DNA from 2 places in the Paenibacillus sp. CB74 genome. Region 2 is predicted to be linked to the other one. Evidence: riboswitches for the same ligand, from Rfam matches in the RefSeq annotation. Region 2 holds a riboswitch; the other holds the start of a gene.
The links. Region 2 has a riboswitch for FMN ahead of ACX9NY_RS06340 (DMT family transporter). Riboswitches for the same ligand answer to the same signal wherever they lie in the genome.

Region 1: linked by a shared signal. The riboswitch ahead of ribD (bifunctional diaminohydroxyphosphoribosylaminopyrimidine deaminase/5-amino-6-(5-phosphoribosylamino)uracil reductase RibD) and the one ahead of ACX9NY_RS06340 (DMT family transporter) in region 2 are both predicted to bind FMN.

Annotation. Positions count from the first base shown of each region.
Region 1 is NZ_CM146009.1:901,741-908,333, reverse strand. Features, by position in the region: gene ribE (riboflavin synthase) at 1-479, opposite strand, end outside; gene ribD (bifunctional diaminohydroxyphosphoribosylaminopyrimidine deaminase/5-amino-6-(5-phosphoribosylamino)uracil reductase RibD) at 506-1,609, opposite strand; FMN riboswitch at 1,929-2,095, opposite strand; gene ACX9NY_RS04160 (hypothetical protein) at 2,286-3,590, opposite strand; gene ACX9NY_RS04155 (peptidylprolyl isomerase) at 3,774-4,205, opposite strand; gene lysA (diaminopimelate decarboxylase) at 4,452-5,783, opposite strand; gene ACX9NY_RS04145 (spore germination protein) at 5,888-6,593, opposite strand, start outside.
Region 2 is NZ_CM146009.1:1,375,497-1,382,089, forward strand. Features, by position in the region: gene ACX9NY_RS06330 (urea carboxylase-associated family protein) at 1-410, opposite strand, end outside; gene ACX9NY_RS06335 (amidase) at 465-1,961, opposite strand; gene ACX9NY_RS06340 (DMT family transporter) at 2,293-3,273, opposite strand; FMN riboswitch at 3,418-3,571, opposite strand; gene ACX9NY_RS06345 (DinB family protein) at 3,656-4,156, opposite strand; gene ACX9NY_RS06350 (CGNR zinc finger domain-containing protein) at 4,300-4,851, shown strand; gene ACX9NY_RS06355 (amidohydrolase family protein) at 4,963-6,339, shown strand.

The DNA of each region.
Region 1 (6,593 bases), 470 kb from region 2:
ATGGAAACCGTGAATGCGGTATCCGATGTATGGACAACGGTCAAGCTAATGCCATCCAGTGTAACCGATCCTTTGGGGATCAGGTATTTGAACAACTGGTGATCATCCGGCTTGATCTCAAACACAATCGCATTCTGATCACGTGTTATACTGCCAATCACTCCAGTACCATCGACATGGCCCTGAACGATATGTCCGCCAAAACGGCCACCGGATTGCATGGCCCGCTCCAGATTAACTTTACTGCCGGATTGCAGCTGACTGAGATTGGTATGGCGATACGTTTCAGGCATGACATCGGCGGTAAAGCCGCCACCTTCCAACGTTGTCGCAGTTAAACATACTCCGTTCACTGCTACACTATCACCTATCTTCAGATCGTCCATGATGGCGGAAGCTCCGATATTCAGGACCATCGCTTCGCCTTTCCGACCAATACGCCGGATCTGACCAACTTCTTCCACCAAACCGGTAAACATGCTGCCGCCTCCCTTGTTTAATTTATTTATTCAGGCCACACCGGAATACCGCCAATGCTGATATTATCTCCAACTTGTTCGATCTCCAACTGATTCAATTGAATTGCCTGATTCATACGTTCCACACCCTCGAAGCGGAAACTGCCAGGTGTATCATAACCGCCTACAATCTTAGGAGCGATAAACATGAGCAGTCGATCGACCAACCGTGCCTCCAGCATCGCTCCATTCAGAGTGCCTCCGCCTTCAAGCAAAATCGAACCAATCTCACGCTCACCCAACTTGCTAAGTCCGTTTAACAGATCCACACGTGGTCCAGGACCACAGCGGATAATTTCAACACCGTAGGCTTCCAAACGTTCAGCAGCTTCAGGACTGGCTTCGTCTGTTGTCAATACCCATGTTGGAGCAAGACCATCCTTAACCATTTTGGAACCTACTGGAAGACGCAACTTGGAATCCACCACGATTCGTACCGGGCTGATGCCTTCCACTTGCAAGCGGGTTGTAAGCTCCGGATTATCTGCGATCACCGTGTCGACACCAACCATAATGCCTTGGTGACGATGACGAAGGGCATGCACAATCTCACGAGCGGACTCGTTGGAGATCCACTTACTGTCTCCGCTGCGAGTGGCAATTTTCCCATCCAAAGTCGTAGCCGTTTTCAGTGTCACGAAAGGAAGGCCTGTTGTAATAAATTTAATGAATTTTTCATTCATGCGTCTTCCACGCTCACGCAGTACGCCAACTTCAACTTCAATGCCTTGTTGACGAAGCATGCTTATGCCTCTGCCGGATACTTGCGGATTTGGATCTTCACAACATACCACAACACGTTTTACCTTTTCATGAATCAGGCGTTCACTGCAAGGTGGCGTCTTGCCATAATGACTGCAGGGCTCAAGTGTAACGTATACCGTACTGCCTTCTGCATCGCTGCCCGCCATGTTCAGTGCATGTACCTCCGCATGACCGGTTCCACGTTTCAGATGGCTCCCAAGGCCTACAATACGCCCCTCTTTCACAACCACACATCCAACAACCGGATTAATTCCCGTCTGTCCCTGTGCTCGTTCCGCCATATCTAGTGCCAGTGCCATATAAAATTCATCATTGATCATTTCCAAATCCGTTCACCCCGCGGTTTAAAGTCTTGTTTATTAAAAAATCCCCGTCGAACAACCGTTCGATGGGGATGATGAGAGACAAATGTCAACAACAGGAGTCAAATGGATACAGCACGCCAACACTTTGCCCAAAACTTCATTTCGGGCAAGTGAAAATAGACACATACCTTAATGAACATCAATTACAGGTAAAGAGCTTTATCGTGTGGCATATGTATGGAACTGTCCGGCCTAACCGGATCTTCCCTGCACAGTGAATGACAAACACATCGTGACTGTACAGCCAACTCCTGCTGAATGCAAACCTGTTAGGTCTGCACCTCTCCTTCTCCCATCCAGACTATACTGTCGGTTCTGGAATTACACCAGATCAGCCATCTGCCACAGGCAGACAGGTCACGGACTTTGCATCAAGTGCTGGACATGTGTCCTTACACTCCCTGCATCACCGCCGGTAGGGAATTGCACCCTGCCCTGAAGGATTGCTTTCGTTATTAATTGGATGTTAGCACTTTAATGCCAAAAAATCAATTGTTTTTTGTTCCTTTTTGTCACATACTAACTTTTAATAAGCTAAGATACAGCAAAAAAAACCGCATCTCACTAAGAGACACGATTTTTAAGTTTTTAGATTTTAGATTTTAGTTTACATCCTTCTCAGTTCCATCACAGCATTCTACATATCAGGAAAACACCAACGCACCATATGCTTCAAATCTTTGGCATTGTGAAAGGGCAAGCGGTCAGGTTCTGGCAGCGGCGAACTGGGAAGCGGAATACCTCTCGCAACTCTTCTGACCCAACTTGTGGAATCGATCGCGATAGCCGAGCATTGCCAGCGTCCAGTCGTCCTCGGTCGAAACGTTCTCTGCAAATCGGTTTTTCCCGGCATGTCAGGAAAGACACCATCGAGATATTCAACGATAACGCGTTTGTCTCTGACTTCATGACAGTATACCGTCACCCATACACCTTCCCTGACCCGAACAGCATACACATCTCCAGCTTCTGCCTCCCCTGTGCCTGCATCAGGAGATTTCTTTGGCACTTTCCCTCGAACACTTCTCATCTTCTCCAATGCTCCCAGGATCGTTTCCTTTACAGGTGGACTCTCTTCAGGCTTATCCGCAAGAGATATATTACTCAGATCAAAATCATGGAATATCTTGTTCAGGTTGTTCTCATTGATTCCGATAGATGAGTCCCACCACGCCAGAGGCGCCTGTACCTCAACCCGCACATTGGGGCGCGCGTCACGCTGTATGTAAGAAGTAAATTCCGTGATCATTCCGGGATGTTCCGGCGTATCCAGTATGCCAATCAGAGCTAATGTCTCAAGCAAGTCACGATAGGCATATTCCTTTTGTGTAGGCAAAAGACGTTCCTTCTTGAGTGCTATTGCTGCTTTGCTGTAGCGTGTTTTTGGAGGTAATTGGCGCAGCACCGTTAACACCGCACGGAGTGTACAGCGGTCGTAATCATTAGGTATTGGAAGCTCCTGCGCGGCAGCTAGCTCTCGGAGTGCCAGTACTTGCCCAAAGGGATCACCATCCAAAGGTGTTCCATTGGTCATGCGCCAATACCATTGCAACGTCGAGTCGGTTGCTTGATCTACGCTTAATCCGCAGATCTGACAAGTACTCGAAGATGGATATGGCGTGTGTTCATGGCTTGGCATACCGCTTGCAATAAGCTTGCCCGTAATCAGCGAGCGCCAGATCATGGGTGCTGACCACATCGATGCGACAAAGGCCTGTGCTGCTTCATTTATCGTCCATTGATTTGCAAGTTGTTTCAGCTCACTGATCGTTTCATCATGCCCCGGACGTACAAACCTGTTCGGTTCATGCCCCGCTGTCTCAAGCGCTTCTAAATCCGGTGTGGATATACTCTGAGAAACATCATGTCGGGATGCCTGTAGTTCCTCGTCCCATCGTGTGGGTCCGCTATAGACTTGTTTTAACAAACGTAATTGATCCACTGTATTCAAAGGTTCTTCATCCTCCCTTGTCGCTTCGTCTAACGACAGAATAACCCCATGCCAGAACTTTCGCCAGATCCATTATGCTCATTTTGCACTATTTCATGATGAAAATAAAAAAAGTGCTTCTATAAAAAGAAGCACTCCGAGTTTAAATCAAGTAAGTCAACGTTACAAAGCTTATTAAGCTTCTACAACTTCAACAGTCTCCATTTTGTCTTTACCTTCCAAAGCGTCCACGAACTCCATACCTTTAGTTACTTTACCAAATACAGTATGTTGTCCATCCAAATGTGGTTGTGGTTGGTAGCAGATGTAGAACTGGCTTCCACCTGTGTTACGGCCAGCATGTGCCATAGCCAGTGTTCCACGCTCATGTTTGTTCGGGTTGATTTCACAGTTGATTGTGTAACCTGGGCCACCTGCACCAGTACCGTTAGGGCATCCGCCTTGAGCTACGAAGCCCGGGATAACGCGGTGGAATGTAAGACCATTGTAGAAACCGGAGTTAGCCAGTTTCTCAAAGTTTGCTACTGTGTTGGGAGCTTCTTGATCGAACAGATCGATCAGAACTTCTCCGCCGTTTGCCAATTTAATTTTCGCTTGTTTCGCCATATGTAAATGACTCCTTTCGTATTGACCATCGTTAATGGTGCCAAAACGCATGACCCTGGGTCAAGCATTACAGCACTTTTCTTAGTGTACACCGAAAATGACTGGATCGCAAAAAAACGGCAACTTTTTTCACAATTTAGTCCGAATACGTAAAAAGCAGACGAAAAAGGAAGTTCCCTTTTCATCTGCTTCAACTATAGAATCTCTATATCCTGAATCATCCAGAAACGCATTATCTTTGACGAATTAGCGAGTTACTGGTTGTTTGCCAATACGCGCTGGTACCAGGTCATTCTGGATGATATCCTGATACGTCTCACGGCGTACCACGACATCTCCTTGACCGTCTTTGACAAACACAACAGCTGGGCGACGAATCCGGTTGTAGTTGCTCGCCATGGAGTAGTTATACGCACCTGTGCAAGCTACAGCGAGCAGATCACCACTTTCCACTTTTGGCAGGTCCAGATCCCAGATCAGCATATCGCCACTCTCACAACATTTACCCGCAACGGATACCGTTTCCTGAGCAGCCTCATTCGCACGGTTAGCAAGAACAGCTTCGTACTTGGATTCATACAAAGCAGGACGAGGGTTATCGGTCATACCACCGTCAACAGCAACGTATTTACGCACGCCCGGAATGTCTTTGCTTGTTCCAACGGTATACAGCGTTGTTCCCGCTTCACCCACGATGCTACGGCCTGGTTCAACCCAGATCTCAGGTACGGCATAGCCAATTTGGGCAAAATGATTTTTAACTGCGTCTGTAATAGCCTTCACGTATTGCGCAACTTCAAGCGGTGTATCTCCGTCGATATAACGGATTCCGAATCCACCACCAAGGTTAACCACTTTGAAAGCAACGTTAAGACGTTCATATACGCTTGCTGCAAATTCAGCAACACGTTGAACAGCCATCTGGAAGCCTTCAACTTCGAAGATCTGGGAACCGATGTGGGAATGCACACCGAGCAATACCAGGTTAGACTGCTTGGAAGCCAGTTCAATCGCTTCAAATGCTGTACCATTGTCGATATCGAATCCAAACTTGGAATCCGTTTGACCAGTGGAAATATATTCATGCGTATGGGCCTCAACACCAGGCGTCACACGAAGCAAAATGTTTACTTTACGATTTTTGTCCGCAGCTACAGCCTGCAACAGATGCAATTCATTGAAGTTATCAACAACAAAGCATCCAATCTCTGCATCAAGAGCCATTTCGATTTCTTCCAGCGTTTTGTTGTTACCGTGGAAGTGAATGCGCTCAGCCGGGAATCCTGCTTGCAGTGCAGTGAACAGTTCACCATCAGATACAACATCCAGGGAAAGTCCTTCTTCAGCTGCAAGTGCACACATCGCCATTACACAGAATGCTTTACTTGCATATGCAACCTGGAAACCCAAGCCGGAAGCGCGGAATGCTTCCATGTACTCTCTGCAACGCTCGCGAACCAATTGCTCGTCCACAACATACAGGGGAGTTCCAAATTGTTCTTTCAGATCTGTTGCATCCACTCCGCCAATCTCCAGATGCCCTTGCGCATTTATTTTACTTGTACCATGTAAATACATAATCTGCATTCCTCACTTTTTTGTATACTGGAACAGTTGCTATTCCAATGATTTTACACCAGTATATCAAATTAGGCGGCGAGATGAATGGATTTTTCGGAAGATCATTTGTGTTTTTTACTTTTTCGCAGTTCACCGTCCGGATCATCGGACATTTTGGTGTTGTCACGGGTTTTGTTGAATGATGGACGTTTTTTATTTTCCAGTAAAGGCAGCCGGAATAAAAAGTTGCCCAAGGCCTTTGCATTAAACGGTATAAAAGGCCATAGATACGAAGAATTATATGACCGGTGAACGGTGAGTGCCAATATGAGCAATGTACAGCCAACAACCAATCCCGGAACTTTGAATATCGCTACTGCTATGAGTAAAAACAGTCTGACTAACCTGTTGGCAAGTCCCAACTCGTAACTTGGTGTGGCAAACATTCCAATGGCTGCAATGGCCATATAGAGTACAACCTCATTAACAAAGTATCCCGTTTTCACAGCAATATCTCCAACGAGAATGGCCGCGATTAAACCCATGGCCGATGCCAGAGGTGTAGGTGTATGAACCGCAGCCATCCGCAATAGATCGACACCAAGCTCTATGAGAAGAAACTGCAAAATCAGGGGCAACTTCACATTTTCCTGTGGACCAATGAAGTCCAGCCCCATCGGTTTGAGCGAAGGTTCTATTACCATGAGAAGCCATAGGGGCAGCAAAAACAGCGATATGAGAATCCCTGCAAAACGAACCCATCGTAAATACGTCCCCATCAATGCCGTCTGTCTATTTTCCTCTGCATGTTCACACAGGTCGAAGAAC
Region 2 (6,593 bases):
TAGTGTTGATCCGGTGGTAAGATCCCAAAAGGTTCCAGTGCCGTGTTCAGATTGTGGTAACAACTGGCGTGGTCCTTTTTATCGTATAACACCTCATACATCTCTGGACGACAAGCGGAGTTGAAGAAATCATGTACCCCAACGGTGTCACGAACAATCTTAAGTATTGGTTGATATTGATTGGAATACACATACTGTCCCGGTTTAATTCGGTAAGTACGCAATACGTCCATGGTCACACCGGGGTCCAAGCGATGGTTGGCATCTGTAGCATCGTACGCCACAAAATCAATAACTTGTTGTCCCTCAAGATCCGTTATGCGTAGTAAGGAACCTTTGCTTACTTTCAGAGCATATCCCGTTTTGGCAGGGATACGATAAGACTGTTTATGGCGCTGATTCGTATTCATCCGTCACATTCCTCCGCTACTTTTTGTTTTCAGTATGCGGAGCAGATGAAGTTTTCATGCTGGAAAAAGTGGATTACCTTTCATCCCGATCCAGAGATCCGACTGTTCAAGCTGTGCAGCCAGATGTAATAACCAATCTTCACGTCCCTTGGTTGCCATCACTTGAACACCCATGGGCAAACCCTCAGGTGTGAGATGCAGAGGTACACTTATCGCAGGCTGGCCGGTCAGATTCGCAAGCTGGGTGAAAGGTGTATACGTAAGACTGGGCTCGAACATTTCATAGATGAGTTGTTGTTGCTGAGTCTTGTCCAACTCACTAATCCGCATCAAGTTACGGATCTGTTCGTCATGAGGTGTTAATTCTCCAATCTTAGGCGCAGAAAAAGCATTAACAGGTGTGACGTAGAAGTCATAACGCTCAAACAAGATAGACATCTGAGCTGCGGCTACATCCCATTCAGCTAAACTATGTACAAATTCTGCTGCGGACACCTTTTTGCCAGCTTCAGCCAGAACCCAGGATTCAATCTCCATATCATCGGAGGTCAGAGCCCGGCCCATGGAGCGTTCCATGGAAGAGATCATCGCGGCCATCTCTCCACTGTTCATCATGTAATAGTTCTCCATTAATCTGACGCCGTTGACTGGACTCAGCTTTTCTTCAACATGATGACCTTGGCCTTCCAACCAGCGAACGAGCTTGAATACAGACTCCTTGGCTTCTGGACTGACAGGTGTACCTACAGGCGAATCCGTTGTGTATGCAATTTTCAGTTTGCGTTGATGTGGATAGCTCATATCTGCCAAGTAACTGCCTGGAAAGAGTGGCGCATGAAACGCAGCTTCAGGCTGTATGATTTGTAAAGTATCCAGCAATGCAGCACTGTCCCGAACCGAGCGAGAGAGGGCAAAATCAATCGATGCGCCTTGCCATTGACGACCAACTCCCGGTCCTACAGGAGTGCGCCCGCGGGTTGGCTTCAATCCAAACAATCCGCTAAAGGAAGCTGGGATACGAATCGAACCGCCTCCGTCACTGGCTCCAGCCAGGGGAACAATACCCGAAGCTACAGCGGCAGCGGCACCACCGCTTGATCCACCTGGCGAGTGGTTGATATTCCAGGGATTGCGACTTGGACCATGGAGGCGGGGCTCTGTAATATTTTTCAAGCCAAACTCGGGCGTGTTCGTATGTCCTATGATGATAAAACCCGCATCACGGAGTCGAGTGACAAAATTGGAATTGCGTAATGCCCGATGCTCGCTGAACAGACGGGAGCCTGAAGTCAGAAGTTCACCTTCCAAGGATTGCGAGATATCTTTCAGGAGCAGGGGCACACCGCTAAAAGGTTGTTCTCCAGGGCGAACCAAGCTTGCTTCCTCCCGTGCGCGAGTTTCGTATGTACGAATAACCGCATTGAGTTGCGGATTCACTTCTTCAAGGCGTGCAAACGCCGCTTCCAGCAATTCAACCGGGGATACTTCCCGGGATCGGATCAGTTCAGCCAAACCTACGGCGTCGTAGGAGGTATATGAGAATGAAGACATGATGATCGTTCCTCTCTGAATATAATTCATCTGTTTATTCCATATGTCATCGTACCACCGGATTGGACAAAAGACAAAACATAGAAGAGACGTAGTGCAATGATTTGCATATTCAATATGTGGTTGAAGGGAAAAGAGGGGAGGAGTTTCGATATAAGTTGCGATATCGAAATAAAACAGGGGGTTAGTAGCTCGTCTTACTCATTGAAAAAATGATTTAGTCATATCAATGGAATGGAAATGAAAAAGCCATTGCTCATCTAATCCGATGTACAATGGCTTTCTTTTAAAATTTGATAATTATTGATCTATATGTGATGCGGATATTACCTTACTCTGTTCGCAGCTTTGGTGCGGCATCGGCCACAGTGGATGATCTTTCTTGCTGTTTGGAAATGGCAAAGAGGGCAACCCAGATCAAGATGAAACCAAGCAACTGCTCCCATGTAATCAGTGTACGGAAAGCGATCCAGTTCACCAACACACCTGCCATCGGGAAGCTAAGCTCTGCGAGTGTTGCAACAGAAGCTTTGGTTGACGACAGACCTTTGTAATACAGCAGAAGACTTAGCAAACCTGGTAACAATGCCTGACCAAGAATATTGAGGATAACAGCAGTCTGTTCACCCGTTCCGGATGGAAACGTCCATGCCGCACCTTCGTTCCACGTCATAAAAATCAGGAGTGGGAGGGCAACGACAAAGCGAAGGGAGGTGACGGTTTCGTAACGCGCCTGTCCCAGCATCAATCGTCCCATAACGGTTGAACCTCCCCATAAGGCAGCAGCCCCAAGGGATAACAAGCTTCCAGCATGAATCCAGTTGTCCCAGTTACCTAATGGCAATGTGAAGCCGAATGTGAGCAGATACGTTCCTGCTAATGCGATGAAGAACAATCCACCGAAGCGACGTGGTAACGTCTCTTTCAATAACAGCTTAGCCAGCACGATAGCGAAGAGTGGTTGCATTTTTTGCAATAAAAGAACCGTGTTCGGATCATTATGCGTAAGTGCCATGGTGAACAACACCGTTGCGAGAGCTGAACCTCCCCATGAGATAAAGATCACAGCAATCCAGTGGCGAGCACGCAGGTTTTTCAGATCAGCCCGAAATTTCCACAGCACAGGAATGGCGATCAGACTGACGATGATATGTTCCACCAGTACAATCTGCGTGGATGTCATCGTATTTAGCAAAATAATGCGGAAGAGTGGGTCGACACCCCATAAAGCGGCGCCGAGAACTACAAGCCAGAATCCGGTATTACTTCGTTCCTTGCGGTAAACAGGTGATGCTGCTGATGTCTTTTCCATATTCAGGACTCCTTCGTCAGAACACGGAATCTTCAGTTGGCAAAATCGACAAAAGCCCCCGTTTCGGTATATACCAAATAAACGGGGGCTCATCCAAGGACATGCGTCAGGAAAGAAGCCTTCCCGTGAACGGCATGTCAATGTGTTGATCTTCTCTCATCCGGACTGTACCGTCGGCCTTGGATTCACACCAAGTCAGTCGCTAAATGTCCTTTGTTAAGAACAAATAGCGAGTCGCGGGCTGGTTCCGAAGAACATCACCGCCGGTTGGGAATTGCACCCTACCCCGAAGATCCTATTCAATTATATAGTGTGTTGAACAAGCTGTAACATTATTAAGTTCATCTTATTCCTGTAAGCGCTAGCAGTTCAAGCATTTTTTTTAGAAAACGATTTTCCAGCTTCCTTGCTGTCTGCGAAGCAGCACAATCTGTCCTGCGTGATAGGCATCGTGAAGTATCCAGCGGGCAAGTTCGTGTGCCCATTTCTCTTCAGAGTCCATATAAGCAGCTTCAAGGTCTGATTCTTCAAGTGCAGCCAATTGATCTCGCAACTGTTGGGCTAATCGAGTTGTACTCTTCATCAGTGTATTCCATCCGGCTGTGTCCGTTGCATCCCCAGGATTGCCAAACGTGTATTCATTGGAGTCTACCGCTGGAAGGGTAGGTTCTTTACCTTGCATGCGACATAATAAGCGATGATTGTAATAATACATATGGTTAACCAACTGCCAGATGCTTAATCCACCTGAGGGTGGAATCCAGGCTGCTTGCTCTGCTGTAAGACCTTCCAAAGACTTCGACAAAGGTACAATCCAATTGCATTGATCCCATGTATCATCCTTTTGAATCAGTAACACATCTAATGCTGTTGTTTTCGTCATTGCCGTTCCTCCTTGAGTATTATTGTGATGTATGACGTAACTAGCTAAAACTGATTAATGAGGTTACACTTAATATAACACATCAAAGACAGAGTGTAACCACCTTTATTGAATTAAGATGGTTACACTAAACGGAGGTAGACATGGACAGACTTTGGACTGATTTTGTAAACAGCGATTATCACGATTGGCGTGGGGGAGATCGATCGGAGGACAGGCTCGGGAAGGCGAACTGGCAGCAAGAATTTCTGGATCGATGGCAACTTCAGGCTTCTATCCCTGCTTCTCCAGAAGATGAGTTATTGATGAGAGACTTCAGGAATGAATTGATGGCTCTTGGAGCCCGCTTGTCTTCTGGAGCATCATTAACGGATGAAGAACAACAATGGCTGAATGATGTTATGGAAGCAGGGTATGTAAAAAGAACATTGACTACAATTGATCAGGGACTGAAACTCCAACTAATAGCTGTAGAAGCTCATTGGCAACAGGTTATGGCTGAGGTAGCTGCTGACTTTGCAACAACGTTGGTGGAGGGAGAAGGGGGCAGAATTCGGATCTGTGATAATTCGGATTGCCGCTGGATGTTCTATGATGATACCCGAAGCAGAACTCAGAAGTACTGTGATGATAAGATGTGCGGCAACCTGATGAAGGTCAGAAGATTTCGAGCCAAACGCAAAACCCAAAATTGAAAAATATTAACAACCGCTATATAATGTATATATACTAGCGAAATAATAGTCAGAAGCAGTACGGGTTCGTATGCAGGATGTAATCGTCTTTCAAACCAAAATAGATGGGAGATGTGTCTTGTGAAGACTAGTTATCTGTTGAAAAATGGCTGCGTGTTGTCGATGGATGCACGGATTGGACAGTATAAAAGGGCGGACGTTCTAATTCAGGATTCATTAATCATGGCGATTCAACCCGACCTAGATATTCCGGATGTGGAGGTCATCGATGCTTCATCCATGATTATTATGCCTGGGCTGGTGGATACACATCGGCATATGTGGGAATCACTGGTCAAAACAGCGGGAACCAATTGGTCATTGCCTGTTTATTTGCAGAATCTCTATTATGGTGCGATGGGAAGCAAGCTCCGCCCACAGGATAGTTATATTGCTAACCTGCTCGGTTCCTTGGAAGCGCTTAATGCAGGTGTTACGACAGTGTTGGATTGGAGCATGCCGTATTCCTCAGACCATACGGATGAACTGATTCGTGGTCTTCAGGATGCGGGGATTCGGGCAGTATTTGCTCACGGAGTACCTGGTGAGACGAACTACTGGAACCGGGATAGTCAACTGACATATTCAAACGATGTGCGAAGAGTCAAAGAACGTTATTTTTCATCACGGGATCAATTGCTTACTTATGGGCTTGCTATTCGTGGTCCAGAGTTCAGTCATTGGGATACAACGGTAAAAGAGATCGAACTGGCCCAAGAACTGGATGCCATCTGTTCCATGCACGCCGGATTTGGCAGCTGGGGATCGCTAGATCGCTCGATTAGTCACATGTATGAAGCGGGGTTGTTAAGTCCTCGAGTAAATATTGTTCATGGTAACACCATGGGTATGGATGAATATAAAATGTTGGCGGATAGCGGTGCTTCCCTGTCGGTCACACCTGAGGTTGAAATGATGATGGGTCATGGATACCCGGCCACCGGCTATTTTCTTGAACATGGGGGAACCCCTACACTTGGTGTAGATGTTGTCACGTCCACAGGCGGAGATATGTTCTCACAGATGAAGTTTGCACTTCAGGCAGAACGATCCAGAGCCAACGAACAACTTCTGCAGCAGGGTGAGATGCCTGGTGAATTGAACTTGCAGTCCAGCCAAGTACTGCGATTTGCAACTTCGGCTGGTGCACAAGCATTGGGATTAGAGCAGAAGGTCGGTACGTTAACCCCAGGAAAGGAAGCAGATCTGATCATGATTCGTACTACGGATCTGAATCTGTTCCCCGTCCATGATCCAATCGGCGCTGTCGTTCAGTTCGCCAATCCTTCCAATGTGGATACGGTCTTTGTAGCAGGTAAACTCGTGAAGCGAGAGGATAAGCTGCTCCATGTTGATTTGGACGCCATTCGTCATACCGCGATGCAGAGCCAAGAATATTTGTTATCCCAGTACCGGATGTCAGACGCGGAGAGAATTGCTTTTTCCTGATTCGCTTTTTCATAAAAGCCAAGAAATAGTTACTTCGTATTTTCATATACACCTCTAGCTGTATAAAGAGGAAAGGAAGAGCCATATCATGCGATGTGGCTCTTTTACATGCTTGCATATCGTCGAATTAGACAGGATAACGGAGGAAGGGACAGCGGAAAAAGACGAAAAAAGCTCTCATTCTCTTAGCTTCATATAACAGAGGGTTATAGATTATTTACTTAGAAAATAAGGCTCATAAAAACTGCGCATAA